2 linked regions of the Pseudoxanthobacter soli DSM 19599 genome follow. The protein of the gene in region 1 interacts with the protein of each later gene in a pairwise test. Links are inferred from orthologs where the notes say so. Each region holds a gene or a part of one and is shown on either strand. Other genes may lie near its edges.

The links.
Region 2: the proteins of rho (region 1) and hfq interact in binary tests that used the Escherichia coli proteins (3 or more experiments, as listed by UniProt). The link is inferred for Pseudoxanthobacter soli DSM 19599 from one-to-one orthologs.

The regions. Positions count from the first base shown.
Region 1 is NZ_FRXO01000003.1:449,199-464,482, reverse strand. The notes cover bases 1,740-4,676. They hold rho (transcription termination factor Rho), read left to right. Parts: upstream 1,740-2,542; coding sequence 2,543-3,811; downstream 3,812-4,676. Other genes in these bases: BUF17_RS09595 (hypothetical protein), read right to left, coding at 4,141-4,676; hemJ (protoporphyrinogen oxidase HemJ), read left to right, coding at 1,740-2,137. In the rest of the region: BUF17_RS09615 (pyruvate, water dikinase regulatory protein), read right to left, coding at 1-99; hemE (uroporphyrinogen decarboxylase), read left to right, coding at 638-1,642; more of hemJ, read left to right, coding at 1,700-1,739; more of BUF17_RS09595, read right to left, coding at 4,677-5,223; BUF17_RS09590 (thioredoxin domain-containing protein), read right to left, coding at 5,327-7,360; tRNA uridine-5-carboxymethylaminomethyl(34) synthesis GTPase MnmE, read left to right, coding at 7,564-8,952; tRNA uridine-5-carboxymethylaminomethyl(34) synthesis enzyme MnmG, read left to right, coding at 9,149-11,050; 16S rRNA (guanine(527)-N(7))-methyltransferase RsmG, read left to right, coding at 11,040-11,735; BUF17_RS09570 (ParA family protein), read left to right, coding at 11,798-12,601; BUF17_RS09565 (ParB/RepB/Spo0J family partition protein), read left to right, coding at 12,658-13,545; BUF17_RS09560 (putative bifunctional diguanylate cyclase/phosphodiesterase), read right to left, coding at 13,602-15,284. UniProt on the Escherichia coli protein: Facilitates transcription termination by a mechanism that involves Rho binding to the nascent RNA, activation of Rho's RNA-dependent ATPase activity, and release of the mRNA from the DNA template.
Region 2 is NZ_FRXO01000001.1:476,691-491,791, forward strand. What follows is about bases 4,980-7,733. They hold hfq (RNA chaperone Hfq), read right to left. Parts: upstream 6,604-7,733; coding sequence 6,355-6,603; downstream 4,980-6,354. Other genes in these bases: hflX (GTPase HflX), read right to left, coding at 4,980-6,261; BUF17_RS02065 (D-amino-acid transaminase), read right to left, coding at 6,752-7,624. In the rest of the region: rpe (ribulose-phosphate 3-epimerase), read right to left, coding at 1-31; BUF17_RS02035 (class I SAM-dependent DNA methyltransferase), read left to right, coding at 241-1,170; lipoyl(octanoyl) transferase LipB, read left to right, coding at 1,408-2,190; mazG (nucleoside triphosphate pyrophosphohydrolase), read left to right, coding at 2,666-3,487; BUF17_RS02050 (PDZ domain-containing protein), read right to left, coding at 3,649-4,542; more of hflX, read right to left, coding at 4,846-4,979; Trk system potassium transporter TrkA, read right to left, coding at 7,745-9,121; nitrogen assimilation response regulator NtrX, read right to left, coding at 9,303-10,670; BUF17_RS02080 (sensor histidine kinase NtrY-like), read right to left, coding at 10,660-12,951; BUF17_RS02085 (usg protein), read right to left, coding at 13,272-13,541; BUF17_RS02090 (esterase-like activity of phytase family protein), read left to right, coding at 14,264-15,101. UniProt on the Escherichia coli protein: RNA chaperone that binds small regulatory RNA (sRNAs) and mRNAs to facilitate mRNA translational regulation in response to envelope stress, environmental stress and changes in metabolite concentrations.

The sequences.
Region 1 (15,284 bases):
CTCCACGTCGTCGTAACGGACGATGGCCGCGCGGGCGACGGTGGAAAGCGTCTCGCCCGTCGAATCCGACACGAGATGGAGATGAAAGAACGTCGGCACCCTGTCTGCGCCTTTCCGGCCTGCGACCTCACGGAAACCGCCGGCTTCGGCAGGCCGGCCCCGCGCGTTGTCCCCAGCCCTGTTAAGATGTGTGGACGGTACCGGCCGGCGAAACGGATCGGCCGTTCATCATGCAATTCCGTCCCGATCAATCAACAGATCAGCTGCCGACGGACGGATCCGTCCACGCCCCCCGAACTCCGTGGACGATTTGCGCGGTCCCGGACGATCCACACGTCATCCACGGCAATGCCTGTTTAACCTTTTGTTAAGGAATATGGCAACACCTTGAAAAGGAACCATAATCCGGATTTCCAAAGGCTGCTCCACGAAAAGCCCGGATCTCCGCCTGCGCCGTGGAAAAGCCCGTGACGCCGCGTCCGATTGTGGATGATCGATAATCCCGGTAATCCACCTCCAAACAGAATCAACAATCCCTTGATTCAAGGATTCTCTCTTTATGGAGACGGGTGGAAAAGCCGGGGAACCGGAAAGGGGCCAGGAGAAGGTCGCATCGCGAGCGGCTTCCTCCCGCTTCATGGCGGCGCTCGCCGGCGAAAGGACGGACATTCCCCCCGTCTGGATGATGCGGCAGGCCGGGCGCTATCTCCCGGAATACCGGGCGATCCGCAGCGAGGCCCGATCGTTCCTCGATTTCTGCTACCGGCCGGATCTCGCCACAGAGGCCACGTTGCAGCCGATCCGCCGGTTCGGCTTCGATGCGGCCATCATCTTTTCCGACATCCTCGTCATTCCCGATGGTCTCGGCCAGCCGGTCGCCTTCATGGAGGGCGAGGGACCTCGGCTCGATCCGCTGCCGCTCGATGCCGTCGGCGGTCTCGATCTCGGTCGCGTCGCCGGGCACCTTGAACCGGTCTACGAAGCGATTTCGCGGGTGAGGGCGGATCTCCCCCCGGAGACGGCCCTGATCGGCTTTGCCGGGGCTCCCTGGACGCTGGCGACCTATATGGTGGCGGGGCGTGGCTCGCCGGATCAGGCGTTCGCCCGGCTCGCCGCCTATCGTGACCCCGACGGCTTCCGCCGCCTGATCGACGTTCTCGTCGAGGCGGTCTCGTCCCATCTCGTCGCGCAGTTCGCGGCCGGCGCGGACGCGGTGCAGGTTTTCGACAGCTGGGCCGGGCCGCTCGACACCGACGGCTTCGCGCGCTGGACGACCGAGCCGATGCGGGAGATCGTGCAGCGCGTGCGGTCCGCGGTTCCCGGCGCCCGCATCATCGGCTTTCCGCGCGGCGCCGGCACGCGGCTCGAGGGGTTCGTGCAGCAAACCGGCGTCGATGCCGTCGGGCTAGACTGGTCGGTGTCGCTCGAGCGGGGCAGGGCGTTGCAGGCCGTGGCGACCATTCAGGGAAATCTCGATCCGCTGCGCCTCGTCGCGGGCGGCCGGGCCCTGGACGAGGGCGTCGAGGCGATCCTGTCGGCATTCTCGGGCGGGCCGTTCGTGTTCAATCTCGGCCATGGCATCCTGCCGGAGACCCCGATCGAGCACGTCGAGCGGATGCTCGCCCGCGTTCGGCGGGCCTGACTGGGTCGTGACGGTCCGGATCGCGGCTGGACAGCCGCAGGCTATTCCTTGGAGTGGATGGTGATGACCGATCTTTATCTCTGGGCGAAGACGCTGCACATCGTTTCGGTGGTCGCCTGGATGGCGGCAATGTTCTATCTGCCGCGGCTGATGGTCTACCATGTCGCCGCGGAGCGCGGCTCGGTGCAGTCCGAAACCTTCAAGGTGATGGAGCGCCGCCTGCTGAAGCTGATCTGCAATCCGGCGATGATCTCGACCTGGATTTTCGGCTTGCTGCTCGCCTGGCAGGGCGGCTTCTTCGCCGACGGCTGGCTGCACGCCAAGCTGGCGCTGGTGCTGGTGCTGTCCGGGCTCCACGGCTTCCTCAGCCGCTGCGTCAAGGATTTCGCGGCGGATCGAAACCGCCGCAGCGCCCGCTTCTACCGCATCATCAACGAAGTTCCGACGGTGCTCCTGCTCCTGATCGTGATCCTCGTCATCTTCAAGCCGATGTGACGGGCGCCTCGGCGAACACCCGTCAGGTCAGCACGGCAGCAGCATCATGAGCGGCTGCCGTGTCTTTGTCCGAAAAAAGCGATCGGGCGCGCGGCTGAATAAAAGCCCGCTTCTTCAGAGGCATAGAGCGGACGCCGGGATATCGTGGCCGCGTGCCGGCCAAGCCTCGCGCCAGAAGCCTCTTGCGGCGCCACACGTCACGGACTATGATCGGTTTACCTCATTCGAGGTGGATGGGCGCGTGTGCGCCGAGCCGGTGTCAAGGTGCCGGCTCCCGGCTGAAAGCTGGTCCTAAAAACCGAGCCGCCTCAATCCTCCATTCCATCCTTCCTCTGACAGGTCGTTACGACACGTCAATGTTACGGGCCGACGCCACCGGCCGAGATTCCATTCAAGGACCCTTCCATGCGGGAGATGAAGCTTCAGGAGCTCAAGTCGAAGACTCCGACCGAACTTTTGGCGTTTGCCGAAGAGCACGAGGTCGAGAACGCTTCGACGATGCGCAAGCAGGAGCTGATGTTTGCGATACTGAAGCAGCTTGCCGCCCGTGAGGTGGAGATCGTCGGCGAAGGCGTCGTCGAGGTGCTTCAGGACGGTTTCGGCTTCCTCCGCGCCCCAGATGCGAACTATCTGCCCGGTCCGGATGATATCTATGTCTCGCCCTCCCAGATCCGCCGGTTCTCGCTGCGAACTGGCGACACGGTCGAGGGCGTCATCCGAAGCCCGAAGGAGGGCGAACGCTACTTCGCTCTTCTCAAGGTCAACACCATCAATTTCGAAGACCCCGAGAAGACCCGTCACAAGGTTCACTTCGATAACCTGACGCCCCTCTATCCGGATGAGCGCTTCAAGATGGAAGCGGCGGAGGGCGTGTCGAAGAAGGACATGTCGTCCCGCATCATCGATCTCGTCGCACCGCTCGGCAAAGGCCAGCGTGCCCTGATCGTGGCCCCGCCGCGCACCGGCAAGACGGTGCTGCTGCAGAACATCGCCCACTCCATCACGACCAATCATCCCGAGTGCTATCTCATCGTTCTGCTGATCGATGAGCGCCCCGAGGAAGTGACGGACATGCAGCGCTCGGTGAAGGGCGAGGTGATTTCCTCCACCTTCGACGAGCCGGCCACCCGTCACGTCCAGGTCGCCGAGATGGTGATCGAAAAGGCCAAGCGCCTCGTGGAGCACGGACGCGACGTCGTCATCCTGCTCGATTCCATTACCCGCCTCGGCCGTGCCTACAACACGGTGGTGCCGTCGTCCGGCAAGGTGCTGACCGGCGGTGTCGACGCCAACGCGCTGCAGCGCCCCAAGCGTTTCTTCGGTGCCGCCCGCAATATCGAAGAGGGCGGTTCGCTGACGATTATCGCGACCGCGCTGATCGACACCGGCAGCCGCATGGATGAAGTGATCTTCGAAGAGTTCAAGGGCACCGGCAACTCGGAGATCATTCTGGACCGCAAGGTCTCCGACAAGCGCGTGTTCCCGGCGATCGACATTCAGCGCTCCGGCACCCGCAAGGAGGAGCTGCTCGTTCCCTCCGATCAGCTCAAGAAGACCTATGTGCTCCGTCGCATCCTCAATCCGATGGGGACGGTGGACGCCGTCGAGTTCCTGCTCGACAAGCTGCGGCAGACGAAGACCAATCAGGACTTCTTCGACTCCATGAACACCTGAACGATCGCGCCTGAGCGGACATCGTCCGCGCCGGGGCGCCCAGGGCCAACGGGTGGACCGTTCAACGAAAAAGGCCACGGCAGGATCTCTGCCGTGGCCTTTTTCATTGGGGAAGCGGCAAGACGCCTCTGGGTTCGTTTCTGCAATTCTGAATTGCGAAATCAGAATGATATCGCTGAAAAATGGAGCGATAGGGAAGCTCGCCAGCGGCAATTTCGCCTCGTCTCCGATCCAAGAGACTCGGAAATCGAAACGGCCGCTGCCGGGCTTCTAAATGTCTTGGGTGGACATCGCCCATCTTCGGACCCCGACCTCGGCCCTTTCTAGCCTCAATCCGCGTCCTGGAAGCCGATCCGACCTTCGCGGGCATCGAACGCGACCGCGTAGCGCTGGAAGAACGGCATCCCGGCATTGGAGACCGGGCCGCTCGACGAAACGACGATATCGTCGGTACGCAGGTCGCCGGTCGATTCCAGCGAGAGGCTGATTGCATTGCCGATCTGCATGGTCACAGTGTGACCGGGCATCAGGTCGCCGATCGGATCGGTGAAGTAGCCGATCTCATATCCCGGCAAGGCGAACGTCATGGCCGGCGATCCCGTGCCGAACAGCACGGGCTGGCAGGCGGGTCCCATGGTGTCGAGGGTGTAGCACGCTTCGATACCGTCGGTCTGCCAGGTGGGAAATCCGTCGACGGTCGTGCGGGCGCCGGCTCCGACGCGCATGAAGTCGAACGAACCGGCATTGCCGCGCGTCAGGCCGACAGCAACAAAGGCGTTCTGGCTGTCCGTGGCATCGACCACGAAGCCCGAGGACAGGTTGCCTTCGAGCGCCTGGAACGGATTGGAAAGGCCGTCTTCGCCGCGATAGTCCGCCCCGAAATACCCGACCGATCCGAGCGGAAGCGCGGAGCAGTTCGCGGCGGGGGCGCCGCACGACACGTGGGTGATCACCTCGATCGCGATTGGCCGGGTGGTGCGTGCCGGGCCGCTGGCATCCGGAAAGGAGATATCGGCGTAGGCGACGTAGCCGTCCACCACGGTGCCGTTGGCATAGGTGCCGCGGATCTTCTGGTCGGTCTTGCGCACGTTCGGGCCGACCATCTGCTCCATCACCCGGATCCCGGACGAACCGGTATCGAACACCAGGGCCGCCGGCTTGCCGTCGCCGATGCTGACATTGATGAGGTTGGGGATCGAGGCTTGAGCATCCTGCCCGAGAGGGATGTTGACGGTGTTCTCGTCGGCGAGGGCAGGGGATGCCACGGTGCCGAAGATGCAGGCAGCGAGAAGCAGGGACGCGGCTAGACCGGCTTTTGCCGTTTCCGTCGCCGCGAAGCCGCGCGTCCACGTCTGTCGCCGGGCGGTGTTTTCGTCACTCGGCGTTTCGGCCGCTTCCCTGAATGCCGTCATCTCGACCCTCGATTTTCGCACTGATCCCCGCCAAACCATAATCGAACGGCCGGCAAGGTCACGACGGAAATCGCAGCGCTGCCCGGTTTGGTTTCCGACCGGTTCAAGCGGTGCCGCCGAGGGCCTGGACAAGGGCCTCGACGGTGAGAATCGGCAGCGAGCAGGTCGCGCCGCGGCAGAGATAGACCGTCTCGCGGCCTTCCACCGCACGCTTGCCGGCAGCCGGATGTGCATCGGCTATCCCGTCCTCGGCGACGATCGTGACCACCCTGCCTGGCCGCGGAGAGCGCCGGATTGCGTCGGTCAAGGCGCCCGGCGCGCTTCCCGGCGGCAGCACGACGACCGCCTGTTCCGCGTTGATGCGGCTGTCGAGGGCGTTCAGCAGGCCGGCATGCCCGAAGATGTTGGAGACGATCTCGCCGGCGAAGGTCTCGAACAGCCGGTCGACCCGCGCGCGATACAGGTCGTTGCCGGTGGCCAGCCACAACGCCGTCAGCGCTTCCGCGACCTGGGCATTGCCGCTCGGTGTCGCCTCGTCGAGGCCCGCCGAAAGCCTGACGATGAGCCTGTCGGCGTCGTCGGCGGCGAGGGCATAGGCACCGCTTTCGAGCCGGTGATGCCGGTCCAGCACCTCACCCCAGATGATGGCGTCGTCGATATAGGACGGATCCGCCGTTGCCAGGTGCAGGGCGAACGCGGCGCGGATCATCGCGGCATGGTCGGTGGAGAGGCCCGGGAAGGTGCGCCGTTCCTTGCGCGCAGCGTGGCCGAGGCGTGGCCCGTCGGCGAGAAGCTGCTTCACCCCGCGGTAGGCGCCGGCCGCGAGGGTGATCCATTCCGGCCGGGCGAACAGGCTTCCCGCCTCGGCTACGGCAGCGATGGCGAGCCCGTTCCAGTCGGCCAGCACCTTGTCGTCCCTGCCGGGTGGCACCCGGGCGGAGCGGGCGCCCAGCAGACGCGCCCGCAGCGGCGCGAGGCGGGTCTCCTCCTCCCCGTCCGCAAAACCACTGGCGAGGCGGTTGGGGATCGACCGCCCCTCGAAATTGCCCCGCTGGGTGATGTCGTAGGCGGCCTCGAACCCCGCGGCCTCCGCCCCGAGCACCTCGGCGACTTCGACAGGTGTCCAGACATAGAAGCGGCCTTCCTCGCCTTCCGAATCCGCATCCAGGCTGGCAGCGAACGCGCCGGCTTCGGCCATCATCTCCCGTTCCAGCCAGCCGATGGTCTCGGTGACTCGCACCCCAAAACCGGAGTCGCCGCCGGACGCGGCCGCCTGGACCAGAAGCGACACCAGTTGCCCGTTGTCGTAGAGCATCTTTTCGAAGTGCGGGACCAGCCAGCGATAGTCGACCGAATAGCGCGCGAAGCCGCCGCCGATATGGTCGTAGATGCCGCCGTTGGATATCCGCTCGAGCGTCTTCATGACGTGCGCCCGGTGACGCTCGTCGCCGTTGCGCCGGAAGGCGCGCCAGTGCAGTTCGAGGAGCGGCGCCTGCGGAAATTTCGGCGCGCCCTGGGTGCCGCCGTTGATCGCGTCCGTGATCGTCAGAAGCTGCGCGGCCGCCCTGTCGATGGTGTCGGCATCGAGCGTCACGCTCGTCGCCTTGCGCGGAGCCGACAGCGCTGCGACGAGGTTGACGCTGTTGATGCGCACCGCGTCTGCGCCCGTCCGATAGGCCTCGGAGACCGCCTCGAGGATCTGGACAAAACCGGGCCGGCCATAACGCGGCTCGGGGGGAAAGTAGGTTCCGCCCCAGAACGGCGCCCCGTCCGGCTTCAGAAACATCGTCAGCGGCCAGCCGCCCTGCTCGCCCAGGGTATGGAGCGCATTCATATAGATCTGGTCGATCTCAGGACGCTCCTCCCGATCGACCTTGATGTTGACGAACAGCCGGTTCATCACGGCGGCGATGTCGGGATTCTCGAAGCTCTCGTGGGCCATGACGTGGCACCAGTGGCACGCCGCGTATCCCACGGAGAGCAGCACTGGCCTGTCGAGGGCTGCGGCCTCCGCGAAGGCCTGCGGTCCCCAGGCCCGCCAGTGAACGGGGTTTTCTGCATGCTGGACCAGATAGGGGCTCACCTCCAAGCGCAGCAGATTCTCCGGCGGCGGCAGGGTTGCGGCGGTTTCGGTCATCTCGCTCTTCTCCGTCGGTGAGCCTTTGGACAGGCAGGGCGCGTCCGTCCGATCCTTGAGCGCGATGCGCCGCACTCCGCGTCCCTGCGCAACGAAGCGCCGCGCCAGATGTTCCGGAAATCGCGTCGCGGCGGAGCGCCCGGCCTTCCCGGACGGCGGATGATGCCATAGATCAGGCGCGATCGCGCACCCGGAGATCAGCCATGCAGACCCTTCCGAGCGACACCGTCGCCGGCGACACCATCGTCGCCCTGTCCAGCGGCGCCCTGCCGGCGGCGGTCGCGGTGGTCCGGCTGTCGGGGCCGAATGCGGGGCCTGCACTCGCCGCGCTGTGCGGGGGGCGCCTGCCGCCGCCCCGTCGGGCTGTGCTGCGCCGTCTTGTGCGCCGCTCGGACGGTGCGCCGCTCGACAGGGCGCTGGTGCTCTGGCTACCGGGGCCGGGCACGGCGACCGGCGAGGATATGGCGGAACTGCATCTCCACGGCGGCCGCGCCGTCGTCGCCGCCGTCATCGCCGAACTGGCCTCTGGCCCGGCGGCGTTCGCGCGCCCGGCCGAACCTGGAGAGTTCACCCGCCGCGCCTTCCTCGCGGGCAGGATGGACCTCGCGGCCGTGGAAGGGCTCGCTGATCTCCTTGCCGCCGAAACCGAGGCCCAGCGCGTGCAGGCGCTTGCCCAGGCCGGCGGCGCCCTGTCCTCCCGCATCGCAGACTGGCGCAGCCGCCTGATCGAGGCCCGCGCGCTGCTCGAGGCGAGTCTCGACTTCTCCGACGAGGCCGATGTCGCCGAAGTGGCGGAGCAACAGGCGATCGCCGAGGCGGCAGGGCTGCGCTCGGCGCTCGCGGTGGCGCTCGCCGATGCCGGCCGGGGTGAGCGGCTGCGGGACGGCTTCCAGGTCGCGCTGATGGGGCCGCCGAACGCGGGCAAGTCGAGCCTGATGAACGCGCTGGCTTCGCGCGAGGTCGCCATAGTCACGGCGGAGGCGGGGACGACCCGGGACGTGATCGAGGTACATCTCGATCTCGGCGGCTACCCCGTGACCGTTGCGGATACGGCCGGCCTGCGGGAGACGGCGGGCGAGGCCGAGCGCGAAGGCATCCGCCGCGCCCTGAGCCGCGGCCGCGATGCGGATCTCGTGGTGTGGCTCGACCCGCCGGACGAAACGGCGCTGGAGCCACCGGGGGAGCTCGGGGGATCACTCTGGCGGATCCGGACCAAGGCGGACCTGGAACCGGGCCATGAGCTTCGGTCCCCCGTAGAGGGATCATCGGCGGACGGCGCGGCTGGCGTTCCCGGGCGGATCTCCGTCAGCAGCGGGGAGGGGATCGGCGATCTCGTTGCCGCGATCGGCGCGGCGGCCGCGCAGAGCCTGAAGGGCGGCGAGGACGCGTTGGTCACCCGCGCGCGCCACCGTGCTGCGATCGAGGATGCCGTGGCCTGTCTCGACCGGGCGACGATGGCCGGCTTCATTGCGCCCGAACTGCGCGCCGAGGAACTGCGCCGCGCCGGGGATGCGCTTGGCCGCGTGGTCGGCGCCGTCGGCGTCGAGGCGGTGCTCGGGCGGATCTTCTCGTCGTTCTGCATCGGAAAGTGAAGGCGGGTCCGGACGATTGTCAGGAACACGTTAAGGGACCATTCACCAAGGTGCGGTGTTTGCCCCGATGTTTCACGTGAAACAATCCGTCTCGCCGATGCGGACTGTACGTCATGTTTCACGTGAAACACACGCGCCTCCGCGGCGCAGGGAAAACGGCGTCGCGCTTTGGCCGCCGATGCTGTAAGACGAAGCCATGCAGAACATCGAGGATGCGGAGGTCGCCGTGCAGCGACGGTACGATGTCGTGGTGATTGGTGGCGGGCACGCCGGCTCGGAGGCCGCCGCGGCCGCCGCGCGGGTGGGCGCCCGGGTGGCTCTCGTCACGCAGGATGCGGCGACCATCGGCGTGATGTCGTGCAACCCGGCGATCGGCGGTCTTGGCAAGGGCCATCTCGTCCGCGAGATCGATGCGCTGGACGGCCTCATGGCACGCGTCGCGGACCAGGGCGGCATCCAGTTCCGCGTTCTCAATCGCCGTAAAGGGCCGGCCGTCCAAGGGCCGCGCGCACAGGCCGATCGCAAGCTCTACCGCGCGGCGATGCAGGCGGCGATCACGGCCGTGTCCGGGCTCGAGATCGTTCAGGGCGAAGCCGTCGATCTCGTGGTTTCCCAAGGTCGTCTTTCCGCCGTGGTGTTGCGTGATGGCCGGACGCTGACGACCGGCGCGGCTGTCGTGACCACGGGCACGTTCCTCGACGGACTGATCCACATCGGCGACGTCAAGATGCCGGCGGGCCGGATGGGCGAGCCGCCGGCTATCGGGCTCGGCGATGCCCTCGGCCGCATCGGCCTGCGTCTCGGCCGGCTGAAGACCGGCACGCCGCCGCGCATCGATGGCCGCACCATCGACAAGGCCGGTCTCGACGTCCAGCCGGGCGACGATCCTCCGGAGCCGTTCTCGGCCCTGACGGCGTCGATCACCACGCCTCAGGTCGTCTGCCACGTCACCCGCACGACGGCCGAGACCCATTCGGTCATCCGCACTCATCTGCATCGCTCGGCGATGTACTCGGGCGAGATTTCCAGCCGCGGGCCCCGCTACTGCCCGTCCATCGAAGACAAGATCGTGCGTTTCGGCGATCGCGACGGCCACCAGATCTTTCTCGAGCCCGAAGGCCTCGACGACCATACGGTCTATCCGAACGGCATCTCGACCTCGCTGCCGGAAGATGCCCAGCGGGCGCTGATCGCCACGATCCCCGGGCTGGAGCGGGCGGAGATCCTGCGGCCCGGCTATGCCATCGAATATACCCACGTCGATCCGACGGAGCTGACGCCCGCTCTTGAGACCAAGCGCTGCGCCGGGCTGTTCCTGGCGGGGCAGATCAACGGCACTACGGGTTATGAGGAGGCGGCGGCGCAGGGTCTGCTGGCGGGCCTCAACGCCGCCCGTGTGGCGGGCGGGTCTGATCCTGTGGTCATCGGCCGGGAGGACGCCTATCTCGGCGTCATGGTCGATGATCTCGTTACCCGCGGCATCACCGAGCCCTACCGCATGTTTACCTCGCGGGCGGAGTTCCGGCTGAAACTCCGGGCGGATAATGCCGACGAGCGGCTGACCCCGCTCGGCCTCCGGACCGGGCTCGTCGGCACGGAACGTGCCGCGGCCTTCGATCGCCGCCGCGCCGCGTTGGAGGCGGCGCGGGTCTGGCTGAAGTCCCTCAGCCTGACGCCCCAGGAAGCGGCGCGTCACGGGCTCGCGCTCAATCATGATGGCGTGCGCCGCACAGCGTTCGATCTCCTGAGCTTCCCCGATATCGATTTGGCACGGCTCGTTGCCGTCTGGCCGGAGCTCGGCGATCTGCCGCCTGCCATCGCTGCCACGGTCGAGACCGATGCGCGCTACGCCGTCTATCTCGATCGTCAGGCCGCGGACGTCGCGGCGCTGAAGCGCGACGCCGGCGTCGCGTTGCCGGTCGACCTCGATTATGCGGCGATCACGGGCCTCTCGAACGAGGTGAAGCAGAGGCTGGCGAGCGTTCGTCCCCAGACTCTGTCGCAGGCCGGGCGGGTGGAAGGCGTCACGCCTGCCGCGCTCACGCTGTTGCTGGCCTATCTGCGCCGGCGCCCGGAAGGGGGCCGCGATGCCGCCTGAGCCGAAGCAGAAGACAAGTGCGCCGGGGGAGGGGCCGGAGGCTCTTCTCGCGCTGCGGCCCGTCGCTCCTGCCGCGATGGATCGGCTCACGCGCTACGTGGCGTTGCTGCGGACATGGCAGAAGGCCAAGAACCTTGTCGGGCCGGGTACGCTCGATCATGTCTGGACCCGCCACGTCGCCGACAGCGCGGCGGTGCTCGACGCCGCGCCGGAGGCGCGCCGCTGGGTGGATCTCGGATCGGGCGCCGGCTTCCCCGGCATCGTGGTGGCGATCCTGCTCGCCGACGTGCCCGGCGCGCACGTCCATCTCGTGGAATCGAACGGCCGCAAGGCCGCCTTCCTCAAGGCCGCCATCCGCGAAACCGGCGCTCCGGCGACGGTCTCGGCGGCGCGCATCGAGGACGTGGTCACAAGGCCGGACGTTGTCGCAGGTGGGCCGGTCGAGGCGGTTTCGGCCCGCGCGCTGGCACCGCTCGACAAGCTGCTGGCGCTTGCCGCGCCGCTTTTCGAGGCCGGTGCGGTGGGCGTTTTCCACAAAGGGCGGGATCTCCGCCGGGAAGTCGCCGATGCCCGTGCCCATTGGAGCTTCGATCTGGTAGAACATCCGAGTGGGTCCGATCCGGACGGCCGGATCGCCCTCGTGCGCAGTCTCGCACCACGGCGTCCGGGAGTGCCTGAGCCATGAGTGTCTCCGCCAGCAATCATCTCGATCCCCGTCCGGCCGCCTCACGCGGCGGCTCCGCCCCGATGCCTCGGGTGCTGGTGGTCGCCAACCAGAAGGGTGGGGTCGGCAAGACGACGACGGCCATCAATCTTGGCACCGCGCTCGCCGCAATCGGCGAGAGCGTGCTGATCGTCGATCTCGATCCCCAGGGCAATGCCTCGACCGGCCTCGGCGTCGAGCGCAAGGACCGCCGGGTCTCGACCTACGACGTGCTGGTGGGCGAGGCGCCGCTCGGCGACGCCATCATCGAAACGGCGATCCCGCGGCTCCATCTCGCCGCTTCGACGCTCGATCTGCTCGGTCTCGAACTCGAAATCGCCAACGAGCGGGATCGCACCTTCAGATTGCGGAATGCCATTGCCGCCCACGCCGCCCAGGCGACCGGCAAGTTCGCCTATTCTTACGTGCTGGTGGATTGCCCGCCTTCACTGAACCTGCTCACCATCAACGCCATGAGTGCCGCCCATGGCGTGCTGGTGCCGCTGCAGTGCGAGTTCTTCGCGCTGGAGGGTCTCAGCCAGCTGCTTCAGACCGTGGATCAGGTCAAGCAGGCGCTGAACGCCGAACTCGCCATTCATGGCATCGTTCTCACCATGTACGATGCGCGCAACAATCTCGCCAATCAGGTCGTGGCCGACGTGCGCGAGACCATGGGCGACACGGTTTATGAAACCGTGATTCCGCGCAACGTCAGGTTGAGCGAGGCGCCGTCCTACGGCAAGCCAGCGCTGCTTTACGATATCCGCTGCTCCGGCAGCCAGGCCTATCTGCGGCTCGCCTCGGAGATCATCCAGCGCGAGAAGCGGTTCCGTGCCGTTGCCGCCTGACCGTTCGGTCACAGGCGGCCTATCCTGCGGCCGACGAATTTAGAGGACGTGAGACGATGGCGGAGGAGCAGGGACGCAAGCGGCTGGGCCGCGGGCTCGCCGCATTGATGGGCGATGTTTCCACGGATGCCGGCTTCACCGATCGCGGCGACCGCGGACGTGGCTTGAAGCGGGTGCCGACGGCGTTCGTAAAGCCCAATCCGCGCAATCCCCGGCGTCAGTTCTCCGAGGAGGATCTGGAAGATCTGACCAACTCGATCCGTGAGCGGGGCATCTTCCAGCCCATTCTGGTGCGCGCGGTGGCCGGCCAGGCGGACGCCTACGAGATCATCGCCGGCGAGCGCCGGTGGCGGGCCGCCCAGCGGGCCGGCCTGCACGAAGTCCCGGTTCTCGTGCGCGATGTCTCCGATCGCGAGGCGCTCGAGATCGCCATCGTCGAGAACGTCCAGCGTGCCGATCTCAATGCGGTCGAGGAAGCGGCCGGCTACCAGCAGCTCATCGCCGAGTTCGGCTACACCCAGAACGACCTCGCCGGCGTCATCGGCAAGAGCCGCAGCCATGTCGCCAACACGATGCGCCTCCTGAAGCTGCCCGATGCCGTGAAAGACCATGTGGTGGCCGGCCGGCTGTCGGCCGGTCACGCCCGTGCCATCCTGATGGCGCCCGATCCGGAGGCACTTGCCCGCCGCGTCATCGCCGAGGATTTGACCGTGCGCGATACCGAGGCCTTGGCTGCCTCACCGGTTGCCCAGGCCGTGGCAGCGGTCGGGCGCGCCGTCGCCGAGAAGGATGCCGATACGCGGGCGCTGGAGACGCGGCTTTCTGAGGTGCTGGGGCTGGCTGTGTCGCTGACCCATAAGCCGAACGGCGCCGGGGAACTGCGCATTCGCTACCGGTCGCTCGAGCAACTCGACGATATCAGCCGTCGGCTGGAAAATTCCTGACGAGGATACCCGGCACGGTTGGGGCGGAACCGCGCTTATGCGGCCCGACCGGGACGTCATGCGCTTTGCGCGAGCGGGTCGCCGGGCATAAGCGTGATCTGGCCGCCGGACACGATGCTGTCGAGCGGGGCGGGGCGGCCGAGCAGGTAGCCCTGAGCCTCGTCGCAGCCTTCCGCCCTCAATAGCGCGAGCTGGGCATCCGTCTCGATGCCTTCGGCGAGCACGGGAATCTTCAGGCTGCTGCCGAGCGCCAGGATGGCGCGGATGATGGCCCTCGCCGTGGGGCTGTCCTCCACTTCCCGCATGAACGACCGGTCGAGCTTGATCTTGTCGAACGGAAACGACCGCAGGATATCGAGCGACGAATAGCCCGTGCCGAAATCGTCGAGCGCGATTGAGACACCGAGACGCTTGATCTCCCGCAGCATGTGAAGCGAGCGCTCCCGATCGACGAAGATGGTCGATTCCGTCAGTTCGAGTTCCAGCCGTTCCGCATCGAGCCCGGTTTCTCTCAGGGTGCGCCGGATCAGGTCCGGCAGGCCGGCGGTGCCGAACTGGATCGGCGACAGGTTTACGGCGATCTTGTACGGCGGCGACCAGGTCGCAGCGGTCGCACAGGCGGTCCGAAGCACCCATTCGCCGATCGGCAGGATCAGGCCGCTTTCCTCGGCGATGGGAATGAAGTCGGACGGCGGCACCAGCCCTCGGACAGGATGCCGCCAGCGGACCAGCGCCTCGTATCCGCGGATTTCGCCTGTCAGGACGGATGTCTGAACCTGATAGTGCAGGTCGAGCTGGCCTTTCTCCAACGCTTCCCTCAATTCGGCGGCGAGCTTGCGCCGGGTGCGAACGAAATCGTCCATCGACGGCTCGTAGAAGCAGATCGACCGGCTGACATCCCCTTTCGCGCGGTACATCGCGAGATCGGCGTTGCTGGCGAGCGTCGTGCGGGTGGTCGCGTCGTCCGGATAGAACGCAACGCCGATGCTGCCGCCGGCAACCACCTCGCCGTCGTCGAGGGTCATCGGCTTCGACAGCACCGTCTCTATCCGGCGAAGGAAAGCCTGAAGCATTTCATCGCTTTCGACCCGCCGGAACGCAGCGAATTCGTCGCCGCCCATCCGCCCGATGACCTCGCCTCCACGCAGCACGCCCATCATGCGGCGCCCGAGGATCTTCAGCACTTCATCGCCGGCCGCGTGTCCGCGCCGGTCGTTGATCTCCTTGAAGCGGTCGAGATCGATCGCGATGAACGCGACGCGGGCGCCGACGGCATCGGCGGCGAGAAGCTCACGGTCGAGCCGCTCGTTGAAGCCGCTTCGGTTCGGCAGCCCGGTCAGCCCGTCATGGGTCGCGGCCTCGCGAAGCCGCTCGACGGATTCCGCACGCGTACTGCCGTCGATGAAATAGCTCGCGAAGCCGGCGGCCACGACCATCAGGGCGACGCAGGCCACGGCCAGTGCCAGGGTCCGCGCCGCTTCCGGATTCGTGGCCGCGTTGTCGATATCGAGCGGCGCGATCCGCAGCGCCGTCATGCCGGTAAAATGCAGGCTGAGAATGGCGAAAGCCAACAGCCCCGCTCCGACCAGCGCACGGTTTCTCAGGCGACCGCGGACGACGATAAAGGCAGCGAGGGCCGAAAACGCGACCGCGAGGCAGATCGAGGTGACGAGATAGGTCACGTCCCAGCTGACGATGCCGTTAACGCGGTAGGCGAGGATGCCGCTGTAGTGCATCAC
Region 2 (15,101 bases), on another replicon or contig:
AGGCGGAGGTCGACGGGGTGGCGGCGCTCATCATCGGCTCCGGGCTTCGGGACGGTCGGGAAATCGGGCGCGAAAGCGGATTGCGGGCCGCGTAGCACGACCGGCGTTGCGAGGCAAACCGCTGTTGCGCGCGGCCTCGCGGAGGCTTAACAGCATGGCCGGGCAGGGCGGCGGCGCAGGCTTCGGCTGGCCGCTTCGATGCCGCCGGCCCCCTTCCCTCCATCTCTCTGGAATCGCTGCATGATTCCGTTCAATCATTCGTCCGGCGACATGCTGGCCGACCGTCGCTTCGAATATGGCGAGGGGCTGATGGCCGACGGCGATGCCGCGGCCGCGGCCGAACTGTTCGAACAGGCACTCGAACGGGCGCCCGAATGGGCCGCCGCGTGGGCGGCGCTCGGCGCCGCGCGGCTGGCGAACGGCGACCGCGCGGGCGCCGCCGGCGCCTATCGAGCAGCCTTGCGGTTCGCCCCCGCCGACCCGTTCGCCGCCTCGCTGAAGCTGGCGCTGATCGAGGGCACAGAGGCGCCGGAGAGCCCGCCGGATGCCTATGTCCGCGAGCTGTTCGACCAATATGCCCCGAAGTTCGAGGCGGCGCTGGTGGGCGATCTCGACTACCGCGCGCCGGCCCTGCTGGCCGCCCTGATCGCCAGCGCCGCCGGCGGCGCCGCGTTCGGACGCGCGCTCGATCTCGGCTGCGGCACCGGCCTGATGGGAGAAGAGATCCGCGCCGATGTGCGCCATCTCGAAGGCGTCGACCTTTCGGCCGCGATGGTCGACGCCGCGGCGGGCAAGCGCGCGGACGGACGGCCGCTCTACGACGCCCTGTCGGTCGGCGACGTGGTGGCCCATCTCGCCGCATCCCGGGACCGCTACGATCTGATCGTGGCCGCGGATGTGTTCTGCTATCTCGGCAATCTCGCGCCGGTGTTCGAGGCAGCGGCGGCGCGCATGGGGCAGGGCGGGCTGTTCGCCTTCTCCGTCGAGCGCGGCGACGACGCCGGCAGCGGCTGGACGCTGCGGGACTCGATGCGCTTCGCCCATGGCCGCCGCTATCTGGAGGACACGGCGCGGGCCGCCGGCTTCACGGTTTCGCACCTCGACGAGGCCGACCTGCGCCGCGATCGCGGCGTTCCGGTCGGCGGCTATCTCATCGTCCTGCGGCGGTGATGCCGGTTGCGGCCGGGCGGCGGCGGGGACTTGAGGCCACCGGGCTTTGCCGCCGGGACTTGCGGCCGGGACTTGCGGCGGATCAGCGAAGCACGATTTATAGAACGTCAAAACAGCCGCCCCATGCCCGCCCGGCACTGCTTCCGGCGTTGTGGGCCGATGTGAACGGAATGGTCGTTCGATGATCTCCTTGCCCTGTCGCCACCGCAGCCGCATCCAGCGGATGGAGCGCCGCCGATGACGGGAAGCCGCGATTCCCTCGACGGCCGTTTCCTGCCGGCCGCCGGCTCGCCGCCGGTGGAATGGGTCGTCGAGGACCGGCCGGTCGGCTATGCCGAGGCGGTGGCCGAGATGGAGGCGCGCGCGGCGGCGATCGCCGCGGGACAGGCGGCCGAGCGGGTCTGGCTCGTCGAGCATCCGCCGCTCTATACCGCCGGCACCAGCGCCGATCCCGCCGACCTGATCGATCCCGACCGCTTTCCGGTGTTCGAGAGCGGCCGCGGCGGCCAGTACACCTATCACGGGCCCGGCCAGCGCGTGGCGTACGTGATGCTCGATCTCGGGCGCCGCAAGCGCGATCTGCGCGCCTTCATCGCCGCGTTGGAAGCCTGGCTGATCGACACGCTCTGGCAGTTCAACGTTCGCGGCGAGCGCCGCGAGGACCGCGTCGGCGTGTGGGTTCGCCGTCCCGACAAGGGCGAGACCGCCGAGGACAAGATCGCCGCCATCGGCATCCGCGTGCGCCGCTGGGTGTCGTTCCACGGCATCTCGCTCAATGTCGAGCCGGAACTCGACCACTTCGGCGGCATCGTTCCGTGCGGCGTCAACGAGCACGGCGTGACGAGCCTCGTCGATCTCGGGCTTCCGGTGACCATGCACGACGTCGACGCGAACCTGCGGGCGGCGTTCGGCACGGTGTTCGGGCCGACGGTGATCGTCGAGCCGGACCGCATCGCACGGCCTGAACAGGAGCAAGCTGAACAGGAGCCGCTCGAACCGGCCGCGATCCCGGCGGCATAGCCCGCCGGCGGCCGTTGCCTATGCGTCGATCCCCTATTCCACTCGTTCCATAATGCTGATTATCCGACTCGCGTCCAACGCCGTGCGGATCGCTTGGATATTCTGCATTCCGACGAGATTTCAATGTCTTGATGGGACTTCCCGCCTCGGCGCGCGGATGCCCGTCGCCGCGCCGCCGATGTCGTTCGGTTACCGGCCTGCCCGCGTCATGGAACCGGCCGCGCTTTCCCGCAGCCCGGCCGTTCCGATGGGCGCGCCGGTGTTCTAATCTCGCCCGTCTCACGCGCGAGTCGGCCGCCGATGCCCCAATCGGTGTTTCCCCGGCCGGCTCGTCGCGATTTCACAGACGTCGCCGCCGGCAAACGCCGCGCTCGCGGAACGCCCAAACGCCCGGGAAAGACTGGCCATGACCTCCGTGCCGCGTTCGTCCTCCGTGTCCGTATCGCCGGCCGAGGAACAGCTGTCTTCCGCCGACGTGAGACCCGGCCGCGACATCGTGGACCTGCTGGCGATCATGGCGCGCCTGCGCGACCCCGAGCGCGGCTGCCCGTGGGACGTGGTGCAGACCTTCGAGACCATCGCGCCCTATACCATCGAGGAAGCCCACGAGGTTGCCGACGCCATCGCTCGCGGCGACATCGATGATCTGTGCGACGAACTCGGCGATCTGCTGCTTCAGGTCGTGTTCCACGCCCGCATCGCCGAGGAAGCCGGACAGTTTGCGTTCCCGGATGTGGTGGAGGCCATCACGACCAAGATGATCCGCCGGCATCCCCATGTGTTCGGCGACGCGGGCGCGCGGACGTCGGCGATGGCCAAGGGACAGTGGGAGGCGATCAAGGCGCAGGAAAAGGCCAGCCGCGCCGCCCGGCGCGCCGAGCGCGGGCTGGAGCCGGAGCACCGCAGCCTGCTCGACGGCATTCCGGCCGCCCTGCCCGGCCTGACTCGTGCCGTCAAGCTTCAGGACAAGGCCGCAACGGTCGGATTCGACTGGGATAATCCCCGTCTCGTGCTCGCCAAGATCCGCGAGGAGATCGATGAACTGGAGGCCGAGATCGATGCCGGCCGCGACAGGGAAACGGCGGCCGAGCTGGGCGACGTGCTGTTCGGCCTCGCCAATCTCGCCCGCCATCTGAAGGCCGATCCCGAGGCCGCGCTCAGGAGCACGAACGAGAAATTCCGGCGTCGCTTCAATTATATCGAGCGCGCTCTTGAGGCACGGGGTGAAACCCCGGCACAGGCGAGCCTCGACGAGATGGAAGCGCTCTGGCAGGAGGCCAAGCGCGAGGAGATCTGACCCGCGCCCCGACAGGCGAAGCGGCCAGCCCCCGCCGGCGCGAGACCTGACTGGATATCATACGCGGCTAGATGAACGCGGCGAAGGCCGGGTGGTGTTCGATGATGCCCCCGGGCGCCATTGCCGGCCAGCCTGATCGCCGGCCGGCATCGTGGCGGGAATCAGTTGTCGCCTCCGTCGTCGGAACCGCCGTCGTCCGCTGAGCCACCATCGTCCGAAGAACTGTCATCGACTGCATCGCTGCCATCGGATGCACTGTCGTCTGAACTGTCGTCGGACGTTGCCGACTCATCGCTTGCATCGCTGTCATCGGATGCACTGTCGTTTGAACTGTCGTCGGACGTTGCCGACTCATCGCTTGCATTGCTGTCCTCGGACGCACTGTCGTCTGAACTGTCCTCGGACGTTGCCGACTCATCGCTCGACGTCTCCTCCGACGTCGATTCCTCACTCGATGTTTCCTCGCTCGAAACGGATTCCTCCACAACCGATTCCTCGCTCGTATAAGCGCTCTCGATCTCGGTGGTCTCTTCCGAGACATATTCGGAGTAGGAGAACGAGCTTTCTTCGGTCGTCGTCGCTTCCCAGGTCGAGACTTCGGAGACCGAATAGGTCTCATTGTAGCTTTCGAGCGTGATGATCGCCGCCAACGCGACGATGGCGCCGGCACGGTCGATATTGACATTGTAGTTCGAATTGCCGGTCTTCAGACCGCGGCGCACCGCGATATCGACATCGATGGGCTTCTTCACCTTGTGCCCGCCGATCTCGACCAGAACATCGCCCGGCTTGATCCCCTGCTTGTCCGCCGCGCCGCCTGGCTTCACGGAAACGACGAGCAGGCCGTGGGCGGACTTGTCGAGCTTGAAAACCTTCGCGACCTTCGCATTGATCGGCATGAGGAGAGCGCCCAGAGCCCGCGAAATCGCCGGCTTCGGCAGACCGTGCGCCGCTGGCGAAGCGGCAAAGGCGGCGTGTGGCCCGGCAACGGGCAGGACGGAATGCGCGATCGACAGCGCAATGGCGCTGGCGGCAATAATCACTTTCTTCTTCATAGGACAGCTCCAGCCCGAAAGTCGGCGCCGAACCTTACGCTTCGCCGCGTACGACACAAGGGACCCGAATGCCCGACGACCTCTCCCGATATTGCCCTGGCCGGTGCCTCCGCGACGAGGCTGATGGTGAGGGCGCCGGCTGCCCGCAGGGCATCGATCAGCGCGGATTCGCGCTGATTGCTGAAGGGATGATCGCGGAACGCCTGCACCACGATGTCGGCGATGGCATCGCGGTCGGCGGCCTCCTCGTCCCGGATGACGAAGCCGGGCGCTTCTGCTGCCGGGAGCCGGCCCGACCTCGCCTCAACTCTGCAGGTAACGGCCCGCGCGGGACCGGAACAGATCGGCCTGACGGGGCGGAATGCGGACGGTGAGCCGCACGCCGTCGTCCGCATCGACCCGGTCGATCACCTCGACGGAGCGGTGCAGCCACGCCAGCAGCTCGCCTTCCGTGACCGGCACGCGCAACTGGCGTGTGGCGCGGCCGCTGGCGAGCTCCGCCTCGACGCGGGCGACGAGCGCGTCCGTGCCCTCGCCCGTGAGCGCGGAGACCGCGACGGCGCCCGCCGGGGCCTCGGCCGCCAGTTTGGCGCGCCGTTCCTCGTCGAGCATGTCCACCTTGTTCCAGACCTCGATGACGCGCCGCGCATCGCGGGCATCGACACCGAGGAGGTCGAGCGTCTTCACCACGTCCGCCGCCTGGGCATCGGTATCGGGGTGGGAGATGTCGCGGACGTGCAGGATCAGATCGGCCGAGACCACCTCCTCCAGCGTCGCGCGGAAGGCGGCGACGAGATGCGTCGGCAGTTCGGAGATGAAGCCCACGGTGTCGGACAGGATCGCCTCGCCGCCGTGGGGCAGCTTCACCTTGCGCAGCGTCGGGTCGAGCGTGGCGAACAACAGGTCCTGCGACAGCACGTTGGCGTCCGTCAGGCGGTTGAACAGCGTCGACTTGCCGGCATTGGTGTAGCCGACCAGCGCCACGGTCGGATGCGGCACCTTCTTGCGGTTGGCGCGGTGCAGGCCGCGGGTGCGCTTGACCTCTTCGAGTTCGCGCTCGATGCGGCCGATGCGCTCCTGGATCTGGCGGCGGTCCGCCTCGATCTGGGTCTCGCCGGGGCCGCCGAGGAAGCCGAAGCCGCCGCGCTGGCGCTCAAGGTGGGTCCACGTGCGCACGAGGCGGCTTTTCTGCCACTTCAGATGCGCGAGCTCGACCTGAAGCGTGCCTTCCCGCGTGCGGGCGCGGGCGCCGAAGATTTCAAGGATGAGCGCGGTGCGATCCAGCACCTTGGCGCTCCACGCCTTTTCGAGATTGCGCTGCTGCACCGGTGACAGCGGATGATCGACGATGACGAGATCGGCCTTCTCGGTCTCGACGATCCGCCCGATCTCCTCGACCTTGCCCGTGCCGAACAGGGTCGCGGGGCGCAGGTTCGGCAGGCGGACGACGTAGGCGCCGACCACTTCGAGATCGATGGCTTCGGTCAGGCCAACAGCCTCGGCGAGTTTCGCTTCCGGCGAGCGCGCCCGGGCGGCTGCGTCTGCTTCGGCCGAAGGCCGCGCGCCGGTGTGGACCGGCATCAGCACGACGGCGGCCGTGCGCGGCTTCTCGTGGCTGGCAAGGGCCGTCCCGTGCAGGTCGGCGGCGCCCTCTTCCGGGGCTTCATGGTCGAACGGTTCGTCCGATGTCGGTCTGGTGGTCAAGCGGTCTTTCCTCATCCCCGGCCGGGGATTGCGAATGGCACAAAAAATCCGGGCGCAGGCCAAGCCTCCCGCGCCCGGATGTGGCGATTCTCTCGCCCTCAATCAAGTTCAGCGATCGGATTCCTCGCTCGGATCGAACAACTGAATCGGCTGATTGGGCATCACGGTCGAAATCGCGTGCTTGTAGACAAGCTGCGAGTGGCCATCGCGGCGCAGCAGCACGCAGAAATTATCGAACCATGTCACGACGCCCTGGAGCTTGACGCCGTTAACGAGAAACACGGTCAGAGGTGTCTTTTGCCTGCGGACGTGATTGAGGAAAGTGTCTTGCAAGTTTTGTGCGCGGTCCGCCATCATGTTTTTCCTTTTCTTTGTAAGGCCGCGACGCCGAGCCGGACGATGCTCCGCCGGGACAGGCCGGTACGCTTGGGAGGGCGTTGAGGAACCGGACTGACTTCGGCATCGCACCACAACCTTAACCCAAAGCGTGCATCCGCGTAATCTGTCATTCTCCGAAGATCAGAGGCGTCAATTCCGCCACATCGTGGAAGCCGGCGCGGAGGTCGCGCGCGATCGGGCCGGGCTTGCCGTCGCCGATGGGCCTGCCGTCGATGCGGACGACGGCGGTGACGACGCTGGTGGCCGACGTGACAAAGGCCTCGTCGGCGGCGAGCGCCTCCGGCACGGTGAAAGCCCTCTCCTCCACCTTCAGCCCGTGGGCGGCGGCGAAGTCCATCACGACGAGGCGCGTGATGCCGCCGAGAATGCCCGGGCTCGTCGGGCGGGTGACGAGCGCGCCGTTCGCGACGATCCAGGCATTGGTCGATCCGCCCTCGGTGACGAAGCCGTCCCGGTCGACGAACCACGCCTCGCGCGCACCGGCGTCGCGCGCAGCCTGCTTGGCGAGCACATTCGACAGCAATCCGACGGTCTTGATGTCCACCCTGCCCCACCGGTCGTCCGGAACGGTGATGACGCCGATGCCTGCCGCGGCGGCGGCCTCGACCTTTGCCGGGTCGACGGCGCGCGTGGTCACGACGACGGTCGGATTGACGGGTGTCTGCGGAAAATAGTGGTCGCGCGGGGCCGCGCCGCGGGTGATCTGGAGATAGATCCAGCCGTTTCTCAGTCCGTTGCGACGGGCGAGTTCGCGGAACACCGCGAGCAGGGCGGCGCGGCTCATCGGCATCGCGATCGCAAGGGCACCGAGGGACCGCTCCAGCCGGTCGAGATGGCGCGTCAGGTCGACGATCATTCCCGCCCGCACCTCGCACACCTCGTAGACGCCGTCGGCGAACTGGAAGCCCCTGTCCTCGATGTGAACGGCCGCATCGGCGTGGCGGGGATAGCGGCCGTCGACATAGGCGAAGCGACTCATCGGAAACTCCGGCAGGGAAAGCGGGTGGTAAAACAAGCGGTAGAAGGAGGCGTCCGCGGCGCCCGGATGGACGCGCCGGCCGACGGCGCCATTAGCCGGCGCACGGGTTGATAAGCCGGCTTAAAAGAATTCGAGGCTGACGCGGAACATGTGCTCGACCTGACGCACGCGTTCCTTCTCCGCGAACAGCACGATCCGGTCTCGCGGGTGGATGGTGGTGTCGCCGCGCGGCAGGATCACCGACCGGTTGCGGTAGATTGCGCCGATTCGCACACCGGCGGGAAGGTCGACCTCCCTAAGCGGCCGGCCGATCAGCGGCGACGTCTCCAGGGCGTCGGCCTCGATCACCTCGGCGGCCCCGTTCTGCAGGGCATGGACGCTGCGGATGCGCCCGCGCCGCACGTGGCGGAGCACCCGGGAGACCGTCACCGCCCTCGGCGCGATATAGGCGTCGATGCCGAGCGCGGCGGTGAAATCGGGATAGGTCGTGGAGTTGATCAGCACCAGCGAGCGCTTGCAGCCGAGCTGCTTGGCCATGACCCCGGCGAGAATGTTGGCCTGATCGTCGTTGGTGAGCGTCACCACGGTGTCCGCCTGCCCCACCTCGGCCTCGAGCAGCAGCGACTGGTCGAGCGCGCTGCCGTTCAGCACGACGGTGTGGCTCAGCGCTTGCGCCACCTCCTCCGCCCGCGCCGCTGAGGCTTCGATCATTTTTAGGCGCACCTTGGAGCCGCGCGCCTCCAGCCCCTTGGCGACATAGAAGCCGATATTGCCGGCGCCGACGATCACCACGCGCTTCGCCTCGCCCACGTCGTGGCCGAAGATCGCGAGGGTGCGCTTGACCTGGTCGGCGCGCGCGACGACGTAGGCGACATCGCCCGGCTCCAGCGCGTCGTTGCCGCCGAGCACGCGCGCCTGCGTGCCGCGAACCGCGCCGACCACGACCGCGCCGAGATCGGGAAACAGCTCGGTGAGCTGCTTCAGCGGCGTCTCCACCATGCGGCAGTCGCGGTTGCAGGTGACGGCGAACACGATCACCTGATCGTCGGCGACCGATATGCTTTCGATCGCGCCGGGCAGCGACAGCCGGCGGATGACCGTTTCGCCGACTTCCACTTCGGGCGAAATGACGACATCGATCGGAATGCCCTCGCGGGAGAACAGGTCGCGCCAGTGCGGGGCCAGATAGCTCTGCGCCCGGACGCGAGCGATCTTGGTCGGAACCTTGAAGACCGAATGCGCCACCTGGCAGGCGATCATGTTGACTTCGTCGGATTGGGTCACGGCGATCAGCATGTCGGCCTGCTCGGCGCCGGCCTGGGCGAGGATCTCGGGATGCGCGCCGTGGCCGACCACGCCGCGCACGTCGAGCCGCTCGCGCAGGATCGAGATCAGCTTCGGCGACGAATCGATCACGCACACGTCGTTGCGCTCGGCCGCCAGCCGCTCGGCAATCCCGTAACCCACCTGGCCAGCGCCGCAGATCACGATGCGCATGACGTCCTCCCCCTCCCCGCCGCCGTTTTCCGGTCCCCGGCAGAGCATCCGTTGCCGCCGGAGGCACCAAGAGCATATCCCGTTCAGATCTGATCGATCTGAACGGCAAGGATATGTTCAAGCTCTTGAACTCGAAGCGATTTTTCTTCAATCGGATGTCTCCATCCGATCACAAGGCGCTCTAGCCGACGCCGAGCGACTTCAGCTTGCGATGCAGCGCGGACCGCTCCATGCCGACGAATTCGGCCGTGCGCGAGATGTTGCCGCCGAAGCGGTTGATCTGCGCCCGCAGATAGTCGCGCTCGAACGCCTCGCGCGCGTCTCGCAGCGGAAGCGCCATCAGGTGCTCGCCGCCGGAATTCGTCGGCAGCGACGGCACCATGGTGCCGATCTCCGCCGGCAGCAGGTCGGCGGTGATCACCGCTTCCTCGTCGCCGCGGGTGAGGATCATCAGCCGCTCGACGTTGTTGCGCAGCTGGCGGATGTTGCCCGGCCAGTCGTGGGCCTGCAGAACGGCCATGGCGTCGTCGCCGATCCGCCGCTCCGGCAGGCCGGTCGCGCGCGAGATCTGCGCCATGAAGTGCAGCACGAGATCCGGGATGTCGTCGCGCCGTTCGGCGAGCGCCGGCACGCGCAGCGGCACGACGCTCAGCCGGTGGAACAGGTCCTCGCGGAACCGGCCCTCGGCGATCTCGCTCTCGAGATCACGGGCGGTGGACGACAGCACGCGCACGTCCACCTTCACGCGGGTGGAGCCACCGACGCGCAGGAAGTTCTGGTCCACAAGCACGCGCAGGATCTTGTTCTGCGTCTCGCGCGGCATGTCGGCGACTTCGTCGATATAGAGCGTGCCGCCGTGGGCCTCTTCCAGCGCGCCGACCTTGCGCGGGACGCCGGCCCCGCCTTCGATGCCGAACAGTTCCTCTTCCATGCGCTCGGGCGTGATGGTCGCCGCGTTGACGACCACGAATGGCCCCCGGGCGCGGCCGGAACGGGCATGGATCGAGCGCGCCGCCAGCTCCTTGCCGGCGCCCGACGGGCCGGAGATCAGGATGCGGCTGTTGGCGGCGGCGATGCGCTCGACCGCCTGCCGGAGCTGATTCATCGCCGTCGAGTTGCCGACGAGCTCGTCGGCGTCGCTGATGCGGCCCTTCAGGTCGCGGATCTCGCGGCGCAGATTGGAGGCTTCGAGTGCACGCTCGGTGGCGAGCACTAGCCGGTCTGCCTTGAACGGCTTCTCGATATAGTCGTAGGCGCCGCGCTTGATCGCGGACACGGCGGTCTCGATGTTGCCGTGGCCGGAAATGATGACGACCGGCAGATCCGGGTGGAGCTGCTGGATGGCATCGAGCAGGGCAAGCCCGTCGAGGCGGCTGCCTTGCAGCCAGATATCGAGAATGATGAGCGACGGTCGTCGCTCGCCGATGGCGGCAAGAGCGGAATCGCTGTCGCCCGCGGTGCGGGTGCCGAAGCCCTCGTCATCGAGGATGCCGGCGATCAACTCGCGGATGTCCGTCTCATCGTCGACGATCAGGATGTCAGAGGCCATGGTCTTCGCGTGGTTTCTGGGGGCTGACAGGGGTGGAGGACGCGGCGGCAACCCCGGCTGGGGCGGCCTCCGCATCCGTCGTCATGGCACCGGCGTCGCCGGCCCGGATGGTGAGGCGCACGCAGGCGCCGTGGCCGCCGTCGCGCACGGCCGGCGCATCGAGCAATTCGATCCGGCCGCCATGCTCCTCGACGATCTTGCCGACGATGGCGAGGCCGAGGCCGGTGCCCTTCTCGCGGGTCGTCATATAGGGCTCGAGCAGGCGTTCGCGGTTCTCCTGCGGCAGTCCCGGACCGTTGTCGACGACGTCGACCACGAGCCATTCGCCGTCGCGCCGTGCCGAGACGTCGACGTGGCCGGGCTCGGTGCGCTGATCCGCCGGCACGCCGGTGATCGCCTCGACCGCGTTCTTGACGACGTTGGCGATCGCCTGCCCGAGCTGGCGGTGATCGAACTTGCCGATCAGCGGCTCGTCGGGCAGGTGGGTGGAGAACTTCACGTCCGGGTGGCTGACGCTCTGCAGGAACACGGCCTCCCGCAGGGCTTCCGCGAGGTCGCGCGGCTCGAACACCGGCTTCGGCATCCGCGCGAACGACGAGAATTCGTCCACCATGCGGCCGATATCGCCGACCTGGCGCACGATGGTGTCGACGCACTGGTCGAACACGGCGCGGTCGTCCTCGATACGCTTGCCGTAGCGCCGGCGGATGCGTTCGGCCGAAAGCTGGATCGGCGTCAGCGGGTTCTTGATCTCGTGGGCGATGCGCCGGGCGACGTCGGCCCAGGCGGACGTGCGCTGCGCCTTCACGAGATCGGTGATGTCGTCGAGGGTGACGACGAGGCCCTGCCGGGTGGAATCCCGCCGGTTGTCGTTGGTGACGCGCACGGCGACCGTGCGCTCGCGCCCGCCGCGCACGATGACGATCTGGCCCTGCCGGCTCCACTCGCCATGATCGCCGCGCGCGGAGGCGAGGATGGGCGCGAGTTCCGGCACCACCTCCTCGGCGGGGCGATTGCCGATATCGTCCGCGGACAGGCCGAGCAGCATCTCGGCGGAGCGGTTGGCGAGCGAGATGCGGCCGGCCTCGTCGACCCCGAGCACGCCGGCGGTGACGCCCGACAGCACGGCTTCGGTAAAGCGGCGGCGGCGGTCGATCTGATCGTTGGCGGCAAGCAGGTCGTCGCGCTGGGAGCGCAACTGGGTGGTCATGGTGTTGAAGGTCTGGCCGAGGTGGGCGAAGTCGCCGTCGTGGGGGTCGACGCGCACCTGGGAGTTCAGGTTGCCGCGCGCCACCTGGTCGGCCGCGTTGATCAGACGCCGGATCGGCGACACCAGCCGGTTGGAGAAGGCGAAGCCGAGCCACGTCGCGGCGACGAGGAACACCAGCGTGATGCCGATATAGACGAGCGCGAACGCGATCTGCACGCTGCGCCGGCTCTCGGCGAGGTCGTGATATTCGAGCGCGCTCTCGCGGGCGAGCCGGAGATAGTCGGTCACCCGGGGATCCATCGTCCGGGTGACGTAGAGATACATGTCGTCGTAGGCCTTGAGCTTCATCACGCCGCCGACCTGATTGGTGTCGCCGGGCGCGATCAGCACCGGCTCGCCGGCATCCGCCTTGGAGAACGCGCCGATCGGCGGCAGGGCGAACTTCTCCTTCAGATCGTAGAGCGTGCGCGTCACCACCGTTCCGTCGCGGTGAAGCAGATAGGCGGCCGGGAGCTGGCGCAGCTGAAGCTGCGTCTCCATGAAGATGTCGAAGCGGGCCGGATCGTAGTCGTAGATCGCCTTGGCGCGGTCGACGTCCGTCGCCATGGCGATGAGGTCGCCGCGGAGCACGTTGGCGTGCTCCTGGACATAGGCGTTGGCGACGGCGACTGCGTTGTCGACGATGGTGCGGGTGCGATCCTCGAACCAGCGGTCGAGGCCGCGGTCGAGCGTGATGGTGGCGAGGATCGCGACCAGGATCGCCGGCAGCGTGGCGACGAACGAGAACATCGCCACCACGCGGACATGGAGGCGCGCGCCCGCCCTGCCCTTGCGTCGCGCGATCCAGATCTTGCGGATCTCGATGAAGATCGAGCCGATCAGGACCGTGACGATCACGCCGTTGGTGAGCAGCGCCGCCGTGATGACGTTCTGCGTCGGCGTGATCGGCGTGATGCCGGTGAGCACGAGGAAGGTGATGCTCGCCGACAGGATGGCCAGCACCACGAACACGAGCCCAATCGCCCGCGCGACGGGCGCACCCTCGCGCCAGGCCGGAACGGGCGGGGGCATGCCGGTCTCGGCAGCGCGATCGAAGGAGGTCTCGGAAGCCGTCATCATACCGTTCGGATCGAGGGCTAACCCGGCGCGCCGGGTGAGTCGTTCCTGTTACAGGATGACAACATTGTTGCTAAAATGCGACAGAGGATCCGGCGACCTCCGCACCGACGCCGGACGGCGGAGCGCAGTCCGGCTGCTCGCGCACCGCGTGGCGCTTGCCGAGGGCATTCGAGAGGGCGTGCGGCGGCGCCATGGTCGCGCGGCGCCGCGGCAGCGGGGACCCTTCTCCCGCGGGATCGTTCCGGCGAAGGACCGGCCCTGAGACCTGAGCGTCAGTGTAGCTGCATCATGCCGTCGACACGGCGCCATTCGCTGGCGCCGACGAGTTCGCGATAGGCCACCTCCACCGAATGCAGCGGGCCTTCGATCTCCCGCTTCCAGAATTCGATGAAGCGATTGAGCACGGGGAACGACGGGGCGATGTCGTATTCCTGCCAGACATAGGTCTGGAGGATCGTGGGGTGATCCGGCAGGCGATAGAGAATGCGGGCCGTGGTGAGGCCGTACCCGGAAAGCTGACGCTCGAAGTCGGAATCGATCATGAAGCACCTCTCCCTCACAGGATGGGAAAAGGATCGCACACTTCCTTCGAATGGCAAGCCGACAAACCACGCGGCGGCGCAAAAATCTCTTTGTTAGCAGCATCTTACCGCGAGTGCTAACACTGTGCTTTCCAACGGCCCGGCTGCCGTCGAGCCCTTGCCCGGACGGCTCGGCGCGCTTGCGGGCGATGCAAGCCGCATCACATATTGCCCAAAAAAGCGGCAATCCCGCCGTCTGTCTGGGTGTGAAGATGGTCCCGCTGACGATGCGGCGCCAGCGCGGCGGCGGCAGCGGGCGCTGTGCCGGAGTTGGCCCGGGCCTTGCATTTCCTTTTGCATCGGGTCCGCCGCCTCCCAAGCCGGACCGACCGCGAATAGCGACGCCGACCAAAAACCAGGGGAACGTCGCGCGGGAAGGTCGATCAAGGGATCGACCTTCCCGCAGCCTCTGGCCGCTGCGTTCGTCATCGATCCGATTGCCGTCGCCGCGTCCGTTCCGTTCACTTTCTCGCGAGCCCGCCGCCGTCAGGCGAGCCGTTCCGCGCGACCACGGAGCCGCAGGCTGCCGGGCGGCCAGCGGATTTCGGTCGCAATGTGAACGAGACCCCGTCGGCAATGACCCTCTTTCGGAAAGCCGCCAAGATCCGTTTGTCATTGCGCGGTCATCGAATGGCCTAAACTGCCGCATCGAGCTCACAATCACAGACATTCAGGAGCCATCGATGGGACGGGGTTCGCGTATCGCTCTCCTTGCCGGTGCCTTGCTCGCAACGACGGCGCTGCCGGCGGTCGCGGAGCCGGCCTTCAACCGCATCTCGACTTTCGAGGTCGTCGATAATCTGCCCAAGGACGCCGATCGCTCCAAGGCGACCGTCGCGGAGATCGTCAAGGCGACCGAAGACGGCAAGATGCTGGTCTATACCGACAGCCCGGGAGAGCGTATCGGCCTCGTCGATATCTCCGATCCGGAGGCGCCCAAGGCCGCAGGCGTGGTGGCACTGGGTGGCGAGCCGACCTCGACCGTGGTCGGCCGCGGAAAGGCGCTCGTGGGCGTCGTCACCTCCAAGACCAAGACGCAGCCCTCCGGCCACCTCTCGGTCGTCGATCTCGCCACCAAGGCCGTGACCGCGACGTGCGATCTCGGCGGGCAACCCGACTCGCTCGCCCTCAGCGACGATGGCCGGTTCCTGGCCATCGCGATCGAGAACGAACGCGACGAGGAGGTGAACGACGGCAATCTTCCGCAGCTTCCCGGCGGCAACCTCACGATCTTCTCGATGGGGACGGACGGCGCGCCCGATTGCGCCTCGAAGAAGGTGGTCGAACTGACCGGGCTCGCCGCGATCGCGCCGGAGGACCCGGAACCGGAGTTCGTCGACATCAACGATCGCAACGAAGCCGTTGTGACGCTTCAGGAAAACAACCACATCGCCATCATCGACCTTGCCACCGGCAAGGTGCTCTCGGACTTCCCGGCGGGCAATGTCGACCTCAAGAATGTCGACACCAAGAGCGACGGCGTGATCGCTCCCATCGAGAGCATCAAGGGTGTGGCCCGCG